DNA from 4 places in the Klebsiella terrigena genome. Region 3 is predicted to be linked to each of the others. Evidence: predicted binding sites of a transcription regulator. Region 3 holds the regulator's gene; each other region holds the start of a gene.

Region 1 (5,375 bases), 1.1 Mb from region 3:
ACCATCGGGTTGAGATCGCTGAAGGCGTTCTCGCCGAGTCGTGTTCGGCCATGCTGAGCGATTTTTTCCGCTGGCGGCGGGAAGAGAAAAAGGCGCTGAAAAAGGCGCGCCAGGCGGACGAGAGCTAGTGGTTCAGCCCGGGGATTTTGAACCTGGCGTTATCGACCAGCGCTTCGGTGCGGAATTTGAAAAACGGTAGCGTCTGCTCTTCCTTTTTATCTACCTCATCCGGCATAACCGCCGGATAGTCACCGGCCATCGCCAGCGCCTGCTGGTCCTTCCTCTCCTTCTCGGACAGATAGCCGACCAGGCTAATGTGGTATTTGCGAATGTTCTCGACGTAAGCGTACGCTTCATGGCCCCGCGCGTAGCCGTATTTCAGCCTGCTGTAGTAGGATTTTTGGCTGAGAAGCGGCAGGCGCTGCTTCACGTCCGCCCAGCTGTTGGGATTCCCTTGCTGTTTTTTCGTCAGGGCGATGGCGTCGAGAATATGCGCGTAGCCCATATTGTACGCCGCCAGCGCAAACCAGATCCGCTCATCTTTGGGGACCGAATCCGGAACCTTGTTCATCATATCCTGCAGATAGCGCATGCCGCCGTTGACGCTCTGCTCGGCATCGGTGCGGTCGGTTAATCCCAGGCTCTGAGCGGTGTTTCTGGTGAGCATCATCATCCCGCGAACCCCGGTCGGTGAGGTCGCCTGCGGATCCCAGTGCGACTCCTGCCAGGCAATCGCCGCCAGCAGGCGCCAGTCGATCTGACGGGCGTACTTTTCAAACATCGGCTGCAGGTCCGGCAGGACATTCTCTACCGCCCGCAGGAAGGTGCGCGTATCGACATAATCGAAATCGTTGCCGTGCCCGAGATACTTCTCTTCCAGCCGCGCCAGGGTGCCGTCTTCATTAATGTTGTTGAAGAAATCGAGCATCGCCGCCGAGAGCGAGTTGTCTTCGCCCTTGATGCTAAACCAGGTCACCGGCTGCTCATCGCTGATATCCAGCGCGACCGCCAGCTCAGGATGCACGCGCTGAAACAGGCTGACCGCCACGGAATCGGCGATGGTGTAGCTCAGATCGCCATCGATCACCGCCTGCATTAGCGCCGTGGTGCCGCGCTTTTCATCGACGCGCCAGCTGAGATCGGGGTATTTGCTCTCCTTCAGGCTCTGCAGGTCGTTAATGGCGACGTGGCCCGGCGCGATAGCCAGCTGGTCGGCATTGAGGCCAGCAAGGGTGCGCGGGCGGGGGCTGCCGACCCGGTAGACCAGCTGCTGCGATACGGAGTAGTAGCTCGGTCCCGGCTGATAGTTCTTCACCCGCTCGGAGTTATAGACCAGCCCGGCGCCGAGCATGTCGGCCTTCCCGTTGTCCAGATCGTCAAACAGCTGGCTGATATTCTGCCGAACGGTGATCTTCAGCTTTACGCCGAGGTAGTCGGCGAACTGCTGCGCCAGCTCGTAATCAAGACCGTAGGTTTTGTCATTGATGGTCGCAAAGGTCATCGGCGAATTGATGGTGCTGATGCGCAGCTCCCCGCGCGACATAATTCCCGCCACGCGGTTCTCTGGTTTGCCCGACCACGGGATCGACGGCCACAGGGCAGCCGCCAGCAATAAGGTAACAATGCCGATGAGCAGATAATTAATCTTTAGTTTTTTCAGATAGTTAATCTTCTGCAGCTCTATGTTCCTCAGCAGACTATGACCGGAAAAAGTAAAAGGTTGTCGTTGAATGAGCGGCATTTTGCTTAAGAATGCGCCAGTTGGCAACTTATTCGCGATAGAGGTCACATTTAATGATAAACGCGACGAATGATTTTATTTCCACGCAAACGGTTTCGTCAGGGCGCAGGATTCACTATAATAGCGCCCGTTTCCCCCCTGGCTCATATTGAAAGCTTCGAAGACGAGAGACTTATGATGGAAATTTTGCGTGGTTCACCTGCACTGTCGGCATTTCGTATCAATAAACTGCTGGCACGTTTCCAGGCGGCCAACATACCGGTAAGCACAATATATGCAGAGTATGTTCATTTTGCCGACCTGAACGCCCCGCTCGGCGGTGAGGATCGCGAGAGGCTGGCACGACTGCTCAAGTATGGCCCAAGCTTAAGTAGCCATACCCCAACCGGTAAATTACTGCTCGTCACCCCCCGCCCTGGCACCATCTCCCCCTGGTCTTCTAAAGCTACCGATATCGCCCATAACTGCGGCCTGGCACAGGTTGTGCGCCTTGAGCGCGGCGTAGCGTACTACGTTGAAGCCAGCACGCTGAGCGCAGAGCAGTGGGCCGTTGTTGCAGATGAGCTGCACGACCGAATGATGGAAAGCGTATTCGACGCGCTGGAAGAGGGCGCGAAGCTGTTCGCTCAGCATCAGCCTAAGCCTGTCACCAGCGTCGATCTGCTGGGCCAGGGCCGTCAGGCGCTAATTGACGCTAACCTCCGTCTGGGGCTGGCGCTGGCGGATGACGAAATCGACTACCTGCAGGATGCTTTCAAAACGCTGGGCCGTAACCCGAACGATATCGAACTGTATATGTTCGCGCAGGCCAACTCCGAGCACTGCCGCCACAAGATTTTTAACGCCGATTGGGTCATCGACGGCGAACAGCAGCCGAAGTCGCTGTTTAAGATGATCAAAAATACCTTTGAGAAGACCCCGGACTACGTTCTGTCCGCTTACAAAGACAACGCCGCGGTCATGGAAGGTTCTGAGGTCGGGCGCTTCTTCGCCAGCCATCAGGACGGGATTTATGACTACCATCAGGAAGCGGCGCATATCCTGATGAAGGTAGAAACGCACAACCACCCGACGGCGATTTCTCCGTGGCCGGGCGCAGCGACCGGTTCCGGCGGTGAAATCCGCGATGAAGGCGCAACCGGACGCGGGGCGAAACCCAAAGCGGGCCTGGTCGGGTTCTCGGTCTCTAACCTGCGCATCCCGGGCTTTGAACAGCCGTGGGAAGAAGACTTTGGCAAACCGGACCGCATCGTGACCGCGCTGGATATCATGACCGACGGTCCGCTGGGCGGCGCGGCGTTTAACAACGAATTTGGTCGTCCGGCGCTGAACGGCTACTTCCGCACCTATGAAGAAAAGGTGACCAGCCACAACGGTGAAGAGCTGCGCGGCTACCACAAGCCGATCATGCTGGCTGGCGGCATCGGCAACATCCGCGCCGATCATGTCCAGAAAGGCGAAATTATCGTTGGGGCGAAGCTTATCGTGCTCGGCGGCCCGGCGATGAACATTGGCCTCGGCGGCGGTGCGGCCTCGTCTATGGCATCCGGTCAGTCTGATGCGGACCTCGATTTCGCCTCCGTCCAGCGCGACAACCCGGAAATGGAACGTCGCTGCCAGGAGGTCATTGACCGCTGCTGGCAGCTGGGCGACGCCAACCCGATTCTGTTTATCCACGACGTCGGCGCGGGCGGCCTTTCGAACGCCATGCCGGAGCTGGTGAGCGACGGCGGCCGCGGCGGTAAATTCCAGCTGCGCGATATCCTCAGCGACGAGCCGGGCATGAGCCCGCTGGAAATCTGGTGTAACGAATCCCAGGAGCGCTACGTATTAGCAGTGGCGCCGGACCAGCTGCCGCTGTTTGACGAGCTGTGCCGCCGCGAGCGCGCGCCTTACGCCGTGATTGGCGACGCTACCGAAGAGCTGCATCTGAATATGAGCGACAGCCATTTCAACGACCAGCCGATCGATCTGCCGCTGGACGTGCTGTTGGGCAAAACGCCGAAAATGACCCGCGACGTGCAGACCCTGAAGGCCAAAGGCGAAGCGCTGAATCGCCAGGGAATGACCGTTGCCGACGCGGTAAATCGCGTTCTGCACCTGCCGGCGGTGGCGGAGAAAACCTTCCTCGTCACCATCGGCGACCGCACCGTTACCGGTATGGTGGCGCGCGACCAGATGGTTGGCCCGTGGCAGATCCCGGTGGCGAACTGCGCGGTTACCACCGCCAGCCTCGATAGCTACTACGGCGAAGCGATGGCCCTTGGCGAACGTTCGCCGGTGGCATTACTCGATTTCGCCGCCTCCGCCCGCCTGGCGGTCGGAGAAGCGCTGACCAACGTGGCGGCAACGCAAATTGGCGCGCTGAATCGCGTGAAGCTTTCGGCAAACTGGATGGCAGCGGCCGGACACCCGGGCGAAGATGCCGGTCTGTACGAAGCGGTGAAAGCGGTTGGCGAAGAGCTGTGCCCGGCTCTGGGCCTGACTATCCCGGTCGGCAAAGATTCTATGTCGATGAAAACCCGCTGGCAGGAAGGCAGCGAGCAGCGCGAGATGACCTCTCCGCTGTCGCTGGTGATCACCGCCTTTGCCCGCGTGGAAGACGTGCGTCGCACCGTGACGCCGCAGCTCTTGACCGAAGACAACGCCCTGCTGCTGATTGATTTAGGCAACGGCCACAACGCGCTGGGCGCGACCGCGCTGGCGCAGGTTTATCGCCAGCTGGGCGATACCCCGGCAGACGTTCGCGACGTCGCGCAGCTGAAAGGCTACTGGGACGCAATGCAGGCGCTGGTGGCTGAACGCAAGCTGCTGGCATACCACGACCGTTCCGACGGCGGCCTGCTGGTGACGCTGGCCGAAATGGCCTTCACCGGCCATTGTGGCGTGGATGTGGATATCGCTGCGCTGGGCGACGATAGCCTGGCGGCGCTGTTCAACGAAGAGCTCGGGGCGGTTATTCAGGTTCGCGCTGCGGATCGCGAGGCGGTTGAAGCGCTGCTGGCCTCCCACGGTCTGGCGGAGTGCACCCACTACCTGGGTCAGGCAACGGCGAGCGATCGCTTCGTCATCACCGCCAACGGCAGCCCGGTATTCAGCGAAAGCCGCTCTACGCTGCGTATGTGGTGGGCAGAAACCACCTGGCAGATGCAGCGTCTGCGCGATAACCCCGAGTGTGCCGATAGCGAGCACGCCGCGAAAAGCAACGACAGCGATCCTGGCCTCAACGTTAAGCTCTCTTTCGATATCAACGAAGATATTGCCGCGCCGTACATTGCGACCGGCGCGCGTCCGAAGGTGGCGGTACTGCGCGAGCAGGGCGTTAACTCGCACGTTGAGATGGCCGCGGCCTTCCATCGCGCGGGCTTTGATGCCGTTGACGTGCACATGAGCGACCTGCTTGCGGGCCGTACCGGCCTTGCCGACTTCCAGGCGCTGGTGGCCTGCGGCGGCTTCTCTTACGGCGACGTGCTGGGCGCGGGCGAAGGCTGGGCGAAATCGATTCTGTTCAACGACCGCGTGCGCGATGAGTTTGCGACCTTCTTCCATCGTCCGCAGACCCTGGCGCTGGGCGTGTGTAACGGCTGTCAGATGATGTCCAACCTGCGGGAGCTGATCCCGGGAAGCGACCTGT
Region 2 (5,375 bases), 2.7 Mb from region 3:
ACGACGGACGTTAGCACCCGCCGTGTGTCTCCCGTGATAACATTCTTCGGTATTCGTAGTTTGCATCGGGTTGGTAAGTCGGGATGACCCCCTAGCCGAAACAGTGCTCTACCCCCGAAGATGAGTTCACGAGGCGCTACCTAAATAGCTTTCGGGGAGAACCAGCTATCTCCCGGTTTGATTGGCCTTTCACCCCCAGCCACAAGTCATCCGCTAATTTTTCAACATTAGTCGGTTCGGTCCTCCAGTTAGTGTTACCCAACCTTCAACCTGCCCATGGCTAGATCACCGGGTTTCGGGTCTATACCCTGCAACTTAACGCCCAGTTAAGACTCGGTTTCCCTGCGGCTCCCCTATACGGTTAACCTTGCTACAGAATATAAGTCGCTGACCCATTATACAAAAGGTACGCAGTCACCCCATAAAAGAGGCTCCCACTGCTTGTACGTACACGGTTTCAGGTTCTGTTTCACTCCCCTCGCCGGGGTTCTTTTCGCCTTTCCCTCACGGTACTGGTTCACTATCGGTCAGTCAGGAGTATTTAGCCTTGGAGGATGGTCCCCCCATATTCAGACAGGATACCACGTGTCCCGCCCTACTCTTCGAACTCACAGAATGTGCATTTTAGTGTACGGGAGTATCACCCTGTACCCTGCGACTTTCCAGACGCTTCCACTAACACACAAACTGATTCAGGTTCTGGGCTGTTCCCCGTTCGCTCGCCGCTACTGGGGGAATCTCGGTTGATTTCTTTTCCTCGGGGTACTTAGATGTTTCAGTTCCCCCGGTTCGCTTCGTTAAGCTATGTATTCACTTAACGATAGTGTGTCGAAACACACTGGGTTTCCCCATTCGGAAATCGCCGGTTATAACGGTTCATATCACCTTACCGACGCTTATCGCAGATTAGCACGTCCTTCATCGCCTCTGACTGCCAGGGCATCCACCGTGTACGCTTAGTCGCTTAACCTCACAACCCGAAGCTGTTTCGTAAAACAGGTCGTGTTGTGAAAATTTGAGAGACTCGAACACACCGTTTTTCCTTTCTTATTACGGAGAAAGGAAACAGTGTGTCGTTTCAATTTTCAGCTTGATCCAGATTTTTAAAGAGCAAATATCTCAAACATAACTCACTGAGTTAGTTTTGAGATATGGGGGTCGGCGACTTTCACTCACAAACCAGCAAGTGGCGTCCCCTAGGGGATTCGAACCCCTGTTACCGCCGTGAAAGGGCGGTGTCCTGGGCCTCTAGACGAAGGGGACACTGAAGTCTCAATCGCAAGACGCCTTGCTATTTACTTTTCATCAGACAATCTGTGTGAGCACTACAAAGGCAGGTTCTTTTAGGTAAGGAGGTGATCCAACCGCAGGTTCCCCTACGGTTACCTTGTTACGACTTCACCCCAGTCATGAATCACAAAGTGGTAAGCGCCCTCCCGAAGGTTAAGCTACCTACTTCTTTTGCAACCCACTCCCATGGTGTGACGGGCGGTGTGTACAAGGCCCGGGAACGTATTCACCGTGGCATTCTGATCCACGATTACTAGCGATTCCGACTTCACGGAGTCGAGTTGCAGACTCCGATCCGGACTACGACATACTTTATGAGGTCCGCTTGCTCTCGCGAGGTCGCTTCTCTTTGTATATGCCATTGTAGCACGTGTGTAGCCCTACTCGTAAGGGCCATGATGACTTGACGTCATCCCCACCTTCCTCCAGTTTATCACTGGCAGTCTCCTTTGAGTTCCCGGCCGAACCGCTGGCAACAAAGGATAAGGGTTGCGCTCGTTGCGGGACTTAACCCAACATTTCACAACACGAGCTGACGACAGCCATGCAGCACCTGTCTCAGAGTTCCCGAAGGCACCAAAGCATCTCTGCTAAGTTCTCTGGATGTCAAGAGTAGGTAAGGTTCTTCGCGTTGCATCGAATTAAACCACATGCTCCACCGCTTGTGCGGGCCCCCGTCAATTCATTTGAGTTTTAACCTTGCGGCCGTACTCCCCAGGCGGTCGACTTAACGCGTTAGCTCCGGAAGCCACTCCTCAAGGGAACAACCTCCAAGTCGACATCGTTTACAGCGTGGACTACCAGGGTATCTAATCCTGTTTGCTCCCCACGCTTTCGCACCTGAGCGTCAGTCTTTGTCCAGGGGGCCGCCTTCGCCACCGGTATTCCTCCAGATCTCTACGCATTTCACCGCTACACCTGGAATTCTACCCCCCTCTACAAGACTCTAGCCTGCCAGTTTCGGATGCAGTTCCCAGGTTGAGCCCGGGGATTTCACATCCGACTTGACAGACCGCCTGCGTGCGCTTTACGCCCAGTAATTCCGATTAACGCTTGCACCCTCCGTATTACCGCGGCTGCTGGCACGGAGTTAGCCGGTGCTTCTTCTGCGAGTAACGTCAATCGTCAAGGTTATTAACCTTAACGCCTTCCTCCTCGCTGAAAGTACTTTACAACCCGAAGGCCTTCTTCATACACGCGGCATGGCTGCATCAGGCTTGCGCCCATTGTGCAATATTCCCCACTGCTGCCTCCCGTAGGAGTCTGGACCGTGTCTCAGTTCCAGTGTGGCTGGTCATCCTCTCAGACCAGCTAGGGATCGTCGCCTAGGTGAGCCATTACCTCACCTACTAGCTAATCCCATCTGGGCACATCTGATGGCATGAGGCCCGAAGGTCCCCCACTTTGGTCTTGCGACGTTATGCGGTATTAGCTACCGTTTCCAGTAGTTATCCCCCTCCATCAGGCAGTTTCCCAGACATTACTCACCCGTCCGCCGCTCGTCACCCAAAGAGCAAGCTCTTCTGTGCTACCGCTCGACTTGCATGTGTTAGGCCTGCCGCCAGCGTTCAATCTGAGCCATGATCAAACTCTTCAATTTAAGTTTGATGCTCGTGAATTAAACTTCGTAATGAATTACGTATGTTCACTCAGAGACTTGGTATTCATTTTTCGTCCGAGGACGTTAAGAATCCATGTCACTTTGAGTGCCCACACAGATTGTCTGATAAATTGTTAAAGAGCAGTGCAACGCGGCTTTCGCTCACCGTTGCGAGGTGGCGTATATTACGCTTTCCTCTTTCAGAGTCAACCCCTTAATTCAGGATTTTTCTCTTCAACCGAACCGGCTAGTTAGTGTGAAGTGATTCACATCCGCCGTGTCGATGGAGGCGCATTATAGGGAGTTCTCGAGCGCCCGCAATAGTTAAATTGCAGAAAAATGACTGACTGCTGCATTCCCCAGCAAAACCCCGGTTTATACCCTCTTACGCACAGAATTATCCACAGACCGTCGGCGATCCTTCTCTATAAAGGCCGTCGCAGCGCCCTTCTATAAGGAGAGATAAGGAAAGATTTCCCCCTGCAAAGAGAAAGATAAAAATTCGCGAGCGTTGCGCAAACGTTTTCGTTACAATGCCGCGCTATGACACGGACGCCCGGTTGGGTGCGTTAGGTGAGTTTTTAGGCAAAAACTCACCTAACGCTCTCTGTAATATTCAAATCCTGGGGATTTAATACCATGCAACAACGTCGTCCAGTCCGCCGCGCCCTGCTCAGTGTTTCTGATAAGGCCGGTATCGTCGAATTCGCGCAGGCTCTTTCCGCTCGTGGTGTTGAGCTACTCTCTACGGGCGGTACCGCACGCCTGCTGGCAGAGAAAGGCCTGCCGGTAACCGAAGTCTCTGACTACACCGGTTTCCCGGAAATGATGGATGGACGCGTGAAGACCCTGCATCCGAAAGTACACGGCGGCATTCTGGGTCGTCGCGGACAGGATGATGAGATCATGGCGCAGCACGCTATCTCTCCTATTGATATGGTCGTCGTTAACCTCTACCCGTTTGCCCAGACCGTCGCCCGTGAAGGCTGCTCGCTGGAAGATGCGGTTGAGAACATCGATATCGGCGGCCCGACCATGGTGCGCTCCGCGGCCAAGAACCATAAAGATGTCGCTATCGTTGTTAAGAACAGCGACTACGCCGCCATTATTAAAGAGATGGACGCCAACGAAGGCTCCCTGACTCTCGACACCCGTTTCGACCTCGCTATTAAAGCTTTCGAGCACACCGCAGCCTATGACAGCATGATTGCCAACTACTTCGGCAGCATGGTTCCGGCCTATCATGGTGAAACTCAGGAAGCTTCAGGCCGCTTCCCGCGTACCCTGAACCTGAACTTCATTAAAAAGCAGGATATGCGCTACGGTGAAAACAGCCATCAGCAGGCCGCCTTCTATATAGAAGAAGAAATTAAGGAAGCATCCGTTGCCACCGCGCAGCAGCTGCAGGGCAAAGCGCTTTCCTATAACAACATTGCCGATACCGATGCGGCGCTGGAGTGCGTGAAAGAGTTCAGCGAGCCGGCGTGCGTCATCGTCAAGCACGCCAACCCGTGCGGCGTTGCGGTAAGCGATTCCCTGCTGGATGCCTACGACCGCGCCTATAAAACCGACCCAACCTCAGCGTTCGGCGGCATTATTGCCTTCAACCGCGAGCTGGATGCTGAAACCGCGCAGGCCATTATCTCCCGTCAGTTTGTCGAAGTGATCATCGCCCCGTCCGCTAGCGAAGCGGCGCTGAAAATCACCGCGGCGAAACAGAACGTCCGCGTCCTGACCTGCGGCGAGTGGACCTCACGCGTACCGGGCCTTGATTTCAAACGCGTTAACGGTGGGCTGCTGGTACAGGATCGCGATCTGGGCATGGTCACCCACGCTGAGCTGCGCGTGGTCAGCAAGCGCCAGCCAACCGAGCAGGAGCTGCGTGATGCGCTGTTCTGCTGGAAAGTCGCCAAGTTCGTCAAATCCAACGCTATCGTGTATGCCAAAGAGAATATGACCATCGGCATAGGCGCAGGCCAGATGAGCCGCGTTTACTCCGCCAAAATTGCCGGAATTAAAGCCGCCGACGAAGGCCTGGAAGTGAAAGGCTCAGCAATGGCATCCGATGCATTCTTCCCGTTCCGTGACGGCATTGATGCGGCCGCGGCAGTGGGCGTGAGCTGCGTGATCCAGCCTGGCGGCTCTATTCGCGACGAAGAGGTGATTGCCGCTGCCGACGAGCACGGTATCGCCATGATCTTCACCGACATGCGCCATTTCCGCCATTAATTCACGGAGTAACACATGAAAGTATTAGTGATTGGTAACGGCGGGCGCGAGCACGCGTTAGGATGGAAAGTGGCGCAATCGCCGCTGGTTGATACCGTTTATGTTGCTCCGGGTAATGCCGGCACCGCCCTGGAGCCCGCGCTGCAGAACGTGGCTATCGGCGTGACCGACATTCCGGCGCTGCTGAGCTTCGCACAGCGCGAAAATATCGATCTGACCATCGTCGGCCCGGAAGCGCCGCTGGTGATTGGCATCG
Region 3 (5,375 bases):
GACCGAGCAACTCAGCTGTAATTCGGTACCAGTCGTCATTTGGTACACTTACTTCTTCTATACACGATGAACTCATAGCTTCTCCATCACGCCCAAGTGATCAGAACCTTAAAACAGCGTAGACGCTTTTTTTGGCATTGTGAGAAATCTCACGGAAAATCCGTGAAGCTGCTATCCGACGTAGAACAGAGGAAGGGAGATAACCCTTGCCGAAAGGCCTTCCATGGTGAAACGGGAGGCGTCCTGCCCCCGTTAATATCGATAAACTTTCTATTTATGTGATACGGGATCCAGTATAGGCCCCTATTTTAAGGCTTTCAATAAAAACATATTAGCAGGCTAATTACTGGACCTTAACATCACTGAAACCATTCTATGCATGTGACGACTGGGTGCTGAGACGGGCGCTCCGCAGCTGCATCGCATATCCCAGTCCGGCCAGCACGATGGAGGCCAGCATCACGCTGGTGGTGGTGAGCAGCGGAGTGGCGATCAGCGTCGACACCAGCAGGCTGGTCAGGAAGCACAGTCCGAGCTGCAGGGTATTCTGCAGCGCGGCGGCGCGACCCGTCGCCTGAGGGAACGGCCGCAGCGCCTGGGCGACGACAATCGGGTAAATGGCGCCGTTAACGATAGCCATCACGCAGAAGGGGGCCATCAGCGCGACGATGGAGACATCCTGCTGCAGGCCCACCAGCCAGGTGGCGGCAACGCTGATGGCAAAAACGACCAGCAGCCACGGCAGCAGCTGCTGTCCCTGCCATTTCTGCAGCGCGGCACGACAGCCGTATCCGCCGATTAAAAAGGCGATAGTCTGCGGTACGTAGCTCAGGCCGATGGCGGTTGGCCCGTAGCCCATGTCGTGCAGAATAAACGGCGAACCGGTCAGCCAGGCGAAAAAGCTGGCGGAGCAGGCGGCGTAGATCAGCACGTTGCCGCTGTATTCGCGCGAGCGCAGCAGCGCCAGGAAGGTGAGTTTTTTCTGCGTGCTGCTATCGGGCTTGCTCACCGGCTTGAGGCGTAATGCAGGCAGCATCAGCAGCAGAGCGACGATAAACAGGGTCGCGAAGATAGCCTGCCAGTCGAAATGGGCGAGAAGCCAGCTGCCGAGCAGCGGCGCCAGGGCCGGGGAGAGGCCCACCAGCGGCATGATGGTGGCGAATATGCGGTTGGTGCGCTGGGCAGGATAATAGTCGGTGACCATCGCCTGCCAGGTGACCGCCGCTGCGCAGACGCCGATGGCCTGCACAAATCGCAGCGCCAGCATCAGGGTCGCGTCATCGACCCACAGCATGCCAAGGCAGCCGACGGCGAAGATCGCCAGGCCGCTGAGCAGCACCGGCTTGCGCCCATAGCGATCGGATACCGGGCCCCAGAACAGCTGGCCAAGGGCGAAACCGGCGAGAAACACGCTCAGGCTGGCGCTGACCGAGGCCGCTGAAGTATTCAGATCCTGTTGGATAGCCGAAAACGCCGGCAGATACATATCGGTTGCGAGGAAGCCGAGCACGCTGAGGCCCGCCAGCCAAACCAAAAATCCTTTCCCAGGTTGTTGCATAAAGTTCTCTTTCTTCTGATGCAGGTAAGATGCCGCAGAGTGTAGGGAGTGCATTCTGGCTTGTGAAACGCTAATATTTGTTACATGCGTTCAAAAAATTTGCAGGCAGAATATGTGGTCAGAATACTCCCTTGAAGTGGTTGATGCGGTTGCGCGCAACGGCAGCTTTAGCGCAGCGGCTCAGGAGCTGCATCGTGTACCCTCGGCGGTCAGCTACACCGTGCGTCAGCTCGAAGAGTGGCTGGCCGTTCCGCTCTTTGAACGTCGCCACCGCGACGTTGAGCTCACCCCCGCCGGGGTGTGGTTTTTACAGGAAGGGCGTTCTGTTATCAAAAAAATGCAGATCACCCGCCGCCAGTGTCAGCAGATCGCCAACGGCTGGCGCGGGCAGCTCTCGATCGCGGTTGACGATATCGTGAAGCCGGCGCGGATGCGGCAGATGATTGTCGATTTTTATCGCCACTTTCCGGACGTCGAGCTGATTGTTTTCCAGGAGGTGTTTAACGGCGTCTGGGACGCGCTGGCCGACGGCCGCGTGGAGCTGGCCATCGGCGCGACCCGCTCGATTCCGGTCGGCGGACGCTACGCCTTTCGCGATATGGGCATGCTGAGCTGGCACTGCGTCGTCGCCAGCCACCATCCGCTGGCGAAAATGAACGGCCCGCTGAGCGATGACACGTTGCGCAACTGGCCGTCGCTGGTCAGGGAAGATACTTCCCGATCGCTGCCGAAGCGCACGACGTGGCTGCTGGATAATCAGAAGAGGGTGGTGGTGCCGGACTGGGATGCCTCGGCAACCTGCCTGTCGGCCGGGCTCTGCATCGGCATGGTGCCGTCGCACTTCGCCCGCCCGTGGATCGACAGCGGTGAGTGGACGGCGCTGGCGCTGGAAAATCCGTTCCCGGACGCCGCCTGCTGCCTGACCTGGCAGCAGAGCGATATCTCACCGGCGCTCTCATGGCTGCTGGACTACCTTGGCGACAGCGAAACGTTAAATCGGGAGTGGCTGCGGGCGCCGGAATAGCCGACGCCCGGCAGGATTAGCGGCGGTAGTCGACGAACGGGCCGTCGATCACCGAGCGGCGCTCGACCAGCCGCGGGTGAACTTCGATAGACTGCGACTCTTCGCGCTTGTTGACGATGCGGTCCATCAGCATATTGAAGGCGGCTTCGCCGAGAGAGTCCTTTGGCTGATGAATGGTGGTCAGCGCCGGGCTAAAGTAGCGGGCGTTGCGCACGTTGTCATAGCCAATCAGCGAAATATCCTGCGGAACGCGCAGGCCCATTTCGTCGGCGGCGCAAATCGCTCCCATCGCCATGATGTCGCCGCCGCAGAAGATGGCGGTCGGACGATGCTGCTGGCTGAGGATCTGCTGCATCGCGCGGTAGCCGGACTCCGGCTCGAAGTCGCCCTGAACCACCCAGCTTTCCGGGACGTTAATCTGCGCTTCTTCCATCGCTTTCATAAAACCGGCCAGACGCCCGGCGCCGGTGTTGCGCTCCAGCGGACCCGGGATCACGCCGATTTCACGGTGGCCGCGCTCAACGAGGTAACGACCGGCCATATAGCCGCCTTCAAAGGCGTTATCGATAACCGAATCGGTAAAGTCGGCCTTGGACTCACCCCAGTCCATCACCACCATCGGGATGTTGCGGTACTCTTCGAGCATGGAGAGCACCGACTGCGGATATTCGGAGCACATCACCAGCAGGCCGTCGACGCGCTTTTGCGCCATCATTGACAGGTAGGCCTGCTGCTTTTCCGGATCGTTCCAGGCGTTGCCGAGAATCAAGGTGTAGCCCTTCTGGAAGCAGCTCTTCTCAACGGACTCGATAATCTCGGCGAAATAGGCCGCTTCGCTGCTGGTGGCCAGCAGACCGATCGATTTGGTGTGATTAACCTTCAGGCTGCGCGCCACCGCACTCGGAGAGTAGTGCAGCTCTTTGATGGCAGCCCATACCGCGTTGCGCGTCTCTTCAGCGACAAAGCGGGTTTTGTTAATTACATGTGAAACTGTTGTAGTGGAAACGTTTGCGCGCTTCGCTACATCTTTAATTGTTGCCATTACTTCTCTCTCCAGACCTTGACCTGATCGTCTGATTATCGATACGGAAACGTTTGCCTATACACACCCTGAGTACAATGTTCAACATTGCATCACGTCGGGAAACGACACAGAACGACAGGAAGGGGTCAATGGCCGATACGCTTTCAAATTAGCGTGGGATTTTGTCCGATCTTGCGGCAAAGGGGAAGAGTAAAAATGTGCATCACCCTAAATCTCAGAAGATTTTTATACAATATTGTGCAAAAATGAGCAGGCTCACTTTTCTTGTGGGGATAATCAGGGGGAAAATTGATGGATACAGATTTAAAGTTTTCGCTGACCACGACGATTATTGTTCTGGGCCTGATCGTGGCCGCAGCGCTGACCGCCGTACTGCACTAATTTTTTCGGGGGAGAGGCTCCTTTCCCCCTATCTCCGCGCATTATTATCAAATTCGCAAAAATCTTTTGCCATTTCGTTTACTTTTGTTTTTCTGTGATTGATGTCATGCTTTTCGCTTCTGATGAGATACCGTCGCTGAGGACGGTCTGCTGGAGTCATTGCATGAAGATCAACTTTCCCCTGTTAGCGCTGGCCATTGGGGCGTTTGGTATCGGTACGACCGAATTTTCCCCGATGGGATTACTGCCGGTTATCGCCAGAGGCGTGGATGTGTCCATTCCCGCTGCGGGGATGCTGATCAGCGCTTATGCCATCGGTGTGATGGTCGGGGCGCCGCTGATGACGCTGCTGCTGTCGCACCGCGCGCGCCGCAGCGCGCTGATTTTCCTGATGGCTATTTTTACCCTTGGCAACGTCCTCTCGTCAATGGCGCCGGATTACACCACGCTGCTGCTCTCGCGCATTATTACCAGCCTGAACCACGGCGCCTTCTTCGGCCTCGGGTCGGTAGTGGCTGCGAGCGTGGTTCCTAAGCACAAGCAGGCCAGCGCGGTAGCCACCATGTTTATGGGGCTGACCATCGCCAACATTGGCGGCGTCCCGGCGGCGACCTGGCTCGGTGAAACCATCGGCTGGCGCATGTCCTTCCTCGCCACGGCGGGCCTTGGCCTGGTGGCGATGGTCAGCCTGTGGTTCTCGCTGCCAAAAGGCAGCGCAGGGGAGCGGCCAAACGTGAAGGAGGAGCTGGCGGTATTGATGCGGCCGCAGGTGCTTTCCGCGCTGCTGACCACCGTGCTCGGGGCCGGGGCGATGTTCACCCTCTATACCTATATTTCGCCGGTGCTGCATACCATTACCCACGCTTCGCCGCTGTTCGTCACCGCAATGCTGGTGCTGATTGGCGTCGGCTTCTCTCTGGGCAACTATCTTGGCGGAAAATTTGCCGACCGCTCGGTTTCCGGCACGCTGAAGGGCTTTTTACTGCTGCTGATGGTTATCATGCTGGCGATCCCGCTGCTGGCGCAGTCGCAGGTCGGCGCGGCCATCAGCATGGTGGTGTGGGGCGCGGCGACGTTCGCCGTGGTGCCGCCGCTGCAGATGCGCGTGATGCGCGTGGCTCACGAAGCGCCGGGGCTCTCTTCTTCGGTGAATATCGGGGCGTTTAACCTTGGCAATGCGCTGGGCGCGGCGGCCGGTGGGGCGGTAATTTCCGGCGGGCTGGGCTACGCATTTGTTCCGGTAATGGGGGCAATCATCGCCGGCGTGGCGCTGATGCTGGTGCTGTTCAGCGGTCGCGGACGGCCGCAAGAGGCCTTTGCCAGCCGCTAATAATCACCGCAGAAGGGTTTCCCCTTCTGCGGTGCAG
Region 4 (5,375 bases), 2.8 Mb from region 3:
GCGAGCTGACCTCCGTCAGCAGCTGGTTATCGATATTCTCTTTGGTATCCGCCGCCAGCCGCTCCTCCATTTTTTGAATCGCCACGATCGCCACGTCCGCGGTTGCGGCGCGCGCCAGGCGCTCCTCTTTACGCTGCTGGACATGGTCGGTCGACTCGATGTGGCGCAGCAGGATCGGTAGCGCAATCACGCCAACAAACAGCGAGAACAGGATGACCCCGGCGGCAAGGAACACCAGCTCATAGCGCGCAGGGAAAACGTCGCCGCTCGGCAGCAGCAGCGGTATCGACAGCACGCCGGCGAGGGTAATCGCCCCGCGCACCCCGGCCACCGAGGAGATCAGCAGCTCGCGGGTGGTCCAGGAGCCAAACTCCATCGGCTTCTTCTTCAGGAAGCGCTGACTGAGCTTGCGCATCGTCCACAGCCAGCCAAAACGAACCAGCATCAGGGCGGCGTAAATCAGGATTATATCGGTAAACAGCATCCAGGTTTCGACGTTGGGATCCGCCTCCGCCGCCACCAGCGAGCTCGACAGAATATCCGGCAGCTGCAGGCCTAACAGCAGGAACACCATGCCGTTAAACACGAACTCCAGCATCGCCCAGGTGCTGTTGGCGCGCAGGCGCATCGCCAGCGGCGCGGTGCGCATCACTCCCGAACGGGTGATGGTCATCCCCGCCGCGACCGCGGCCAGAATCCCGGAAAAACCAATATGTTCAGCGATCAGGTAGGAAGCAAACGGCAGCAGGAACAGCAGCACAATCTGCGTTGCCGGCTCATCGCCGCCCCAGCGGCTGAGGAAGCGCATCGAGCGCCCGTAGAGCCAGCTGACGACAAAACCGGCGAGGATGCCGCCTATCGCCACCTTGAAGAACTCGACGGTCGCACCGCCAACGGTAAAGACCATCGTGCCCATCGCCACCGCGACGGCAAACTTCAGCGAGACCAGGCCGGAGGCGTCGTTCATCAACGCTTCGCCCTGCAGTATCCCCATAATTTTTTTCGGGATCCGCCCTTCGCCGACAATCCCGGAGAGCGCCACCGCATCGGTTGGCGACAGAACCGCCGCCAGCGCAAAGGCCGGGATCAGCGGAATGCCCGGGACTATCCAGTAGATGAGGTAGCCGATGCCCACCACCGTCACCAGCACCAGCGCCAGCGCGAGGCCAAAAATCTCTCGCCCGTGCTCAATGAACTCGCGGGTCGGCGTCTTCCAGCCATCGGCAAAAAGCAGCGGCGGAATAAAGAGGACCAGGAAGAGCTCGGGGTCGAATTCGACGTGCAGCCCGAAGGTAGGCCAGGCTAACAGCGCGCCGATGGCGATTTGGATTAAAGGTAGTGGAACCTGAAAGGGCAGTACGCGTGTAACCACCCCGGAGAGAGAGACCACGAGGGTCATGATGAGTATGGTAAAGAATATTTCCATGTGTTCCCTGTTTGCTGCGTTTTCTTTTTTTACATCTGAGGCGTCATGTCTCGAAATGATACGCTACCCAGATTAACGCAAAAGGAAACAGGATGTGGCTTAAAAATTAAACGGGCGGCCTGAGCCGCCCGCTGTCAGCATAAATCGCTTAAATTGCCCAGCCGCCGGCGTAGAAGATAACCAGCGCTGCGGCAATGATCACGGTGCCGAGGTTCAGCTTGCGCCACTCCCCGGAGACCAGGCGTCCGATAACCAGCGACGCGAAGCCGATCATGATGCCGGTAACGATGTTGCAGGTCAGCACGATAAAGACCGCGGTAATCAGCCCCGCCATCGCATCGACAAAATCGTTGAAATCAATCTTCGCCACGTTGCTCAGCATCAGCAGGCCGACATACATCAGCGCCGGAGCGGTGGCGTAGGCGGGCACCAGATAGGAGAGCGGAGAGAGGAACAGGATCAGCAGGAACAGCACGCCAACCGTCACCGCGGTCAGGCCCGTTTTACCGCCGGCAGCGGTACCCGCAGCCGATTCGATATACACCGCCGCCGGCGCCGCACCGACCAGGCCGGAGAAGACGCTGCTCAGGGAGTCGGTGGTCAGCGCTTTACCGCCGTTGATAATCTGCCCGTCTTTGTCCAGCAGGTTCGCCTGCCCCGCGACCGCGCGGATGGTGCCGGTGGCATCAAATACCGCCGTCATCACCAGCGCCAGCACGCTCGGCAGAACAACCGGGTTCAGCGCGCCGATAATATCCAGGCTGCCGATCAGCGAATTGCCTTTATCGTCGCTCAGCGACGGCATGGCAAAAATACCGGAGAAGTGAACGTTAGGGTCGAAAATCAGGCCCACGATCGACACGCCGATAATGGTCAGCAGGATGCCGCCCGGTACCTTCAGCTTTTCGAGGCCGATAATCACCGCCAGCCCCACCAGCGACATAATCACCGGGAAGCTGTCGAAATTACCCAGCGCCACCGGCAGACCATCCAGCGGGTTCTTAATGACCAGGCCCACGCCGTTGGCAGCGATCAGCAGCAGGAACAGGCCGATACCGATACCGGTGCCGTGCGCAACGCCCTGCGGCAGGTTGCGTAAGATCCAGCTACGAATGCCGGTCGCGGAGATAATGGTAAACAGCACGCCCATCAGGAACACGGCGCCCAGCGCAACCGGGATGCTGATCTGCTGTCCCAGCACCAGGCTGAAGGCGGTAAAGGCGGTCAGCGAGATAGCACAACCGATTGCCAGCGGCAGGTTGGCCCACAGCCCCATCACCAGAGAGCCCACGCCCGCCACCAGGCAGGTGGAGACAAACACCGCTGCCGGTGGGAACCCGGCTTTACCCAGCATGCCCGGTACCACGATTACCGAGTACACCATGGCGAGAAAAGTGGTTAAACCTGCAAGAACTTCCTGACGCACGGAGCTGCCGCGAGCCGAAATTTTAAACCAGGCGTCTAATGAACCGCCGGTACGCGCTGAAGGCGTAGACATAGAAAACTTCCCCTGAGAATTTTTATCATTCGTCGGTATGCGTGGTGGACCATCCACTGCCAGTTCAACGCGATCTCCTTGTGCTATATATCGCAGCGCCAGGGGGGCTGCAAAAAAAGCAAACGTTTAACTCCGCGCATACAATACGGTGGTCAAAATTACTTTACTCACCCCCTGTTAGCAGGATAAATAGCGAGCAAAATAATAAGGCAAACGATTATCCAGCCTTTAGATGGCCCTTTTCAACTGAAGTTTGTCGTATTTCGCTAAATTTCGCTTATGACGTTCAGGAAATAACCAGCCGATGCGCAAACGTTATCGTCCATGCGCAATCTACTAACATTTTTGTATTGCGCTGATAGCAATTCGCCTCGGCCATCGTAAAAGGTGATGCCTCAGGCACCCGGTAGCGTAAAGGGGCCGCCGCGCTCAATGGCGCGCTGCCAGGCCGGACGCTGCTCGATACGCTGCGTCCAGCGGGCGATGTGCGCAAGCCCGTCAATTCCGCCGCGCGACTGCAGCGCCAGCAGCGGAAAGCTCATCTGGATATCGGCCATGCTCAGGTTTTCGCCCGCAAACCACGGCCATCGGGAGAGGTGATCTTCGATAAAGCCGGCGTGGGTCGCAATCTGCCGGTCCAGCCAGGCCTTCTGCATCCCCTTCCCCAGCGCGCCGCCCAGCGTGCGCATGCCGAACGGCACCGGAGCCTTGCCGAGGCTGGAAAAGACCAGCTTCATCAGCATCAGGGGCATCAGCGAGCCTTCGGCATAGTGCAGCCAAAAGCGGTACTGCAGCCTGTCCGCCATCGCCTGCGGCCGCAGCTGCTGCGTGCTATCGTAGGTTTCCTGCAGATATTCGAGGATCGCCCCGGACTCCGCCAGCACGTAGCCGTTATCCTCCACGACCGGAGATTTGCCCAGCGGGTGAATTTTTTTTAACTCCGGCGGTGCCAGCATATTTTTCTGCCGCGGATAGCAGACAATCTGATAGGGCAGCTGCAGCTCTTCCAGCGCCCAGAGCACGCGCTGCGATCGCGATTGATTAAGGTGATGTACCGTCAGCATGGGTCTCTCCCGTCGTTTGTTCAAATTAACTATAGGAACTGGCGGTGAATGACGGGAAAAATTCGCCAAAATAAGCGGGTGGATTTAAGGGGATGTGCCACAATTAAGGTGTCGGCGCAATCCGGAACCTCCATCAACTTGTTGCGCAATACTGAGGGGAGCCGATGTCGGGGGAAACCCTCCTGTGAACCAGCGGGATAGAGCGAAAGACAAAGACCGGAAAACAACTAAAGCGCCCTGTTGTGGCGCTTTAGTTTTTTAATCATCCTCCAGCAGCCGCGCGCCGGTCCCCTCTTCACCCAGCTTGTCTCCCGGGTTACGCAGCGGGCAGTCCCGTCGTGACAGGCAGCCGCAGCCGATGCAGCCATCCAGCTGATCGCGCAGCGCGGTGAGCGTATGAATGCGCCGGTCCAGCTCTTCCCGCCACACCGACGATAGCTGCTTCCACTCTTTGGCGCTTAGGTTGTGGCCTTCTGGCAGCACGCCAAAGGCGTCGCCGATAGTCGCCAGCGGAATGCCGATGCGCTGCGCAATCTTGATAATCGCCACCGCGCGCAGCACGTCACGACGGTAGCGCCGCTGATTGCCCGGATTGCGCTGGCTGTGAATCAGCCCTTTGCTTTCATAGAAATGGAGCGCCGAGACGGCAACGCCGGTACGTTTTGCCACTTCGCCGGGGGTCAACAGCATTTTGATACGGGGTGATTTCTTTTCCATAAAGCTCTTTACCTCAAGTTAACTTGAGGAATTATACTCGCCCGCAGACAAAACGACGAATCGAGAATTGAGAGAGAGGCCGCTTTATGTCCCATCAGGATATTATCCAAACGCTTATTGAATGGATTGATGAACATATCGATCAACCACTTAACATTGATGTAGTCGCCAAAAAATCGGGGTACTCGAAGTGGTATCTCCAGCGGATGTTCCGCGCCGTTACGCATCAGACGCTGGGTGATTACATTCGCCAACGTCGGCTGTTACTGGCCGCTGAAGCCCTCAGAACCACCCAGCGCCCGATTTTCGATATCGCGATGGATCTGGGCTACGTCTCGCAGCAGACGTTTTCACGGGTGTTCCGCCGGGAGTATGACCGCACGCCCAGCGACTATCGCCATCAGATTTCCGCCTGACGGGTTTGCGCGCAGGCGTTAAGCAGCGCTGGCGCCTTCACCAGCCACTGCTTAAACTCCTGCACCGGCATCGCCCTGGCAAAATGCCAGCCCTGGCAGTAGCGGACGCCGCGCTTCTGTAGCCACTTCACCTGGTCCAGCGTTTCGACGCCCTCGGCCACGGTTTTCAGATGCAGGCTGCGCGCCATCTCAATAATATGCTCGGCGATCGTGTGGCTGGTGCCGTGGGTCGTCAGCGTATCGATAAAGGATTT

What was found. Region 3 encodes PurR, which represses purine synthesis genes. Its sites were predicted from a motif close to CANGCAAACGTTTGCNTG; they were not measured.
Region 1: a site for PurR is predicted at 1,824-1,841, ahead of purL (phosphoribosylformylglycinamidine synthase). Genes of this name have one in related genera too.
Region 2: a site for PurR is predicted at 3,403-3,420, ahead of purH (bifunctional phosphoribosylaminoimidazolecarboxamide formyltransferase/IMP cyclohydrolase). Genes of this name have one in related genera too.
Region 4: a site for PurR is predicted at 3,040-3,057, ahead of HCK03_RS24495 (NCS2 family permease). Genes of this name have one in related genera too.

The regions. Positions count from the first base shown of each region.
Region 1 covers NZ_CP050508.1:1,313,676-1,319,050, forward strand. The annotation lists gene tadA (tRNA adenosine(34) deaminase TadA) at 1-128, shown strand, start outside; gene mltF (membrane-bound lytic murein transglycosylase MltF) at 125-1,741, opposite strand; gene purL (phosphoribosylformylglycinamidine synthase) at 1,916-5,375, shown strand, end outside.
Region 2 covers NZ_CP050508.1:5,313,117-5,318,491, forward strand. The annotation lists rRNA gene HCK03_RS24890 (23S ribosomal RNA) at 1-970, opposite strand, end outside; tRNA gene HCK03_RS24895 (tRNA-Glu) at 1,188-1,263, opposite strand; rRNA gene HCK03_RS24900 (16S ribosomal RNA) at 1,349-2,890, opposite strand; gene purH (bifunctional phosphoribosylaminoimidazolecarboxamide formyltransferase/IMP cyclohydrolase) at 3,530-5,119, shown strand; gene purD (phosphoribosylamine--glycine ligase) at 5,135-5,375, shown strand, end outside.
Region 3 covers NZ_CP050508.1:2,441,966-2,447,340, forward strand. The annotation lists gene cfa (cyclopropane fatty acyl phospholipid synthase) at 1-76, opposite strand, end outside; gene punC (purine nucleoside transporter PunC) at 374-1,558, opposite strand; gene punR (DNA-binding transcriptional activator PunR) at 1,671-2,582, shown strand; gene purR (HTH-type transcriptional repressor PurR) at 2,599-3,624, opposite strand; gene cydH (cytochrome bd-I oxidase subunit CydH) at 3,919-4,008, shown strand; gene HCK03_RS11485 (MFS transporter) at 4,172-5,338, shown strand.
Region 4 covers NZ_CP050508.1:5,219,511-5,224,885, forward strand. The annotation lists gene HCK03_RS24490 (Na+/H+ antiporter) at 1-1,426, opposite strand, end outside; gene HCK03_RS24495 (NCS2 family permease) at 1,575-2,924, opposite strand; gene HCK03_RS24500 (glutathione S-transferase family protein) at 3,320-3,988, opposite strand; gene soxR (redox-sensitive transcriptional activator SoxR) at 4,247-4,705, opposite strand; gene soxS (superoxide response transcriptional regulator SoxS) at 4,792-5,121, shown strand; gene HCK03_RS24515 (EAL domain-containing protein) at 5,106-5,375, opposite strand, start outside.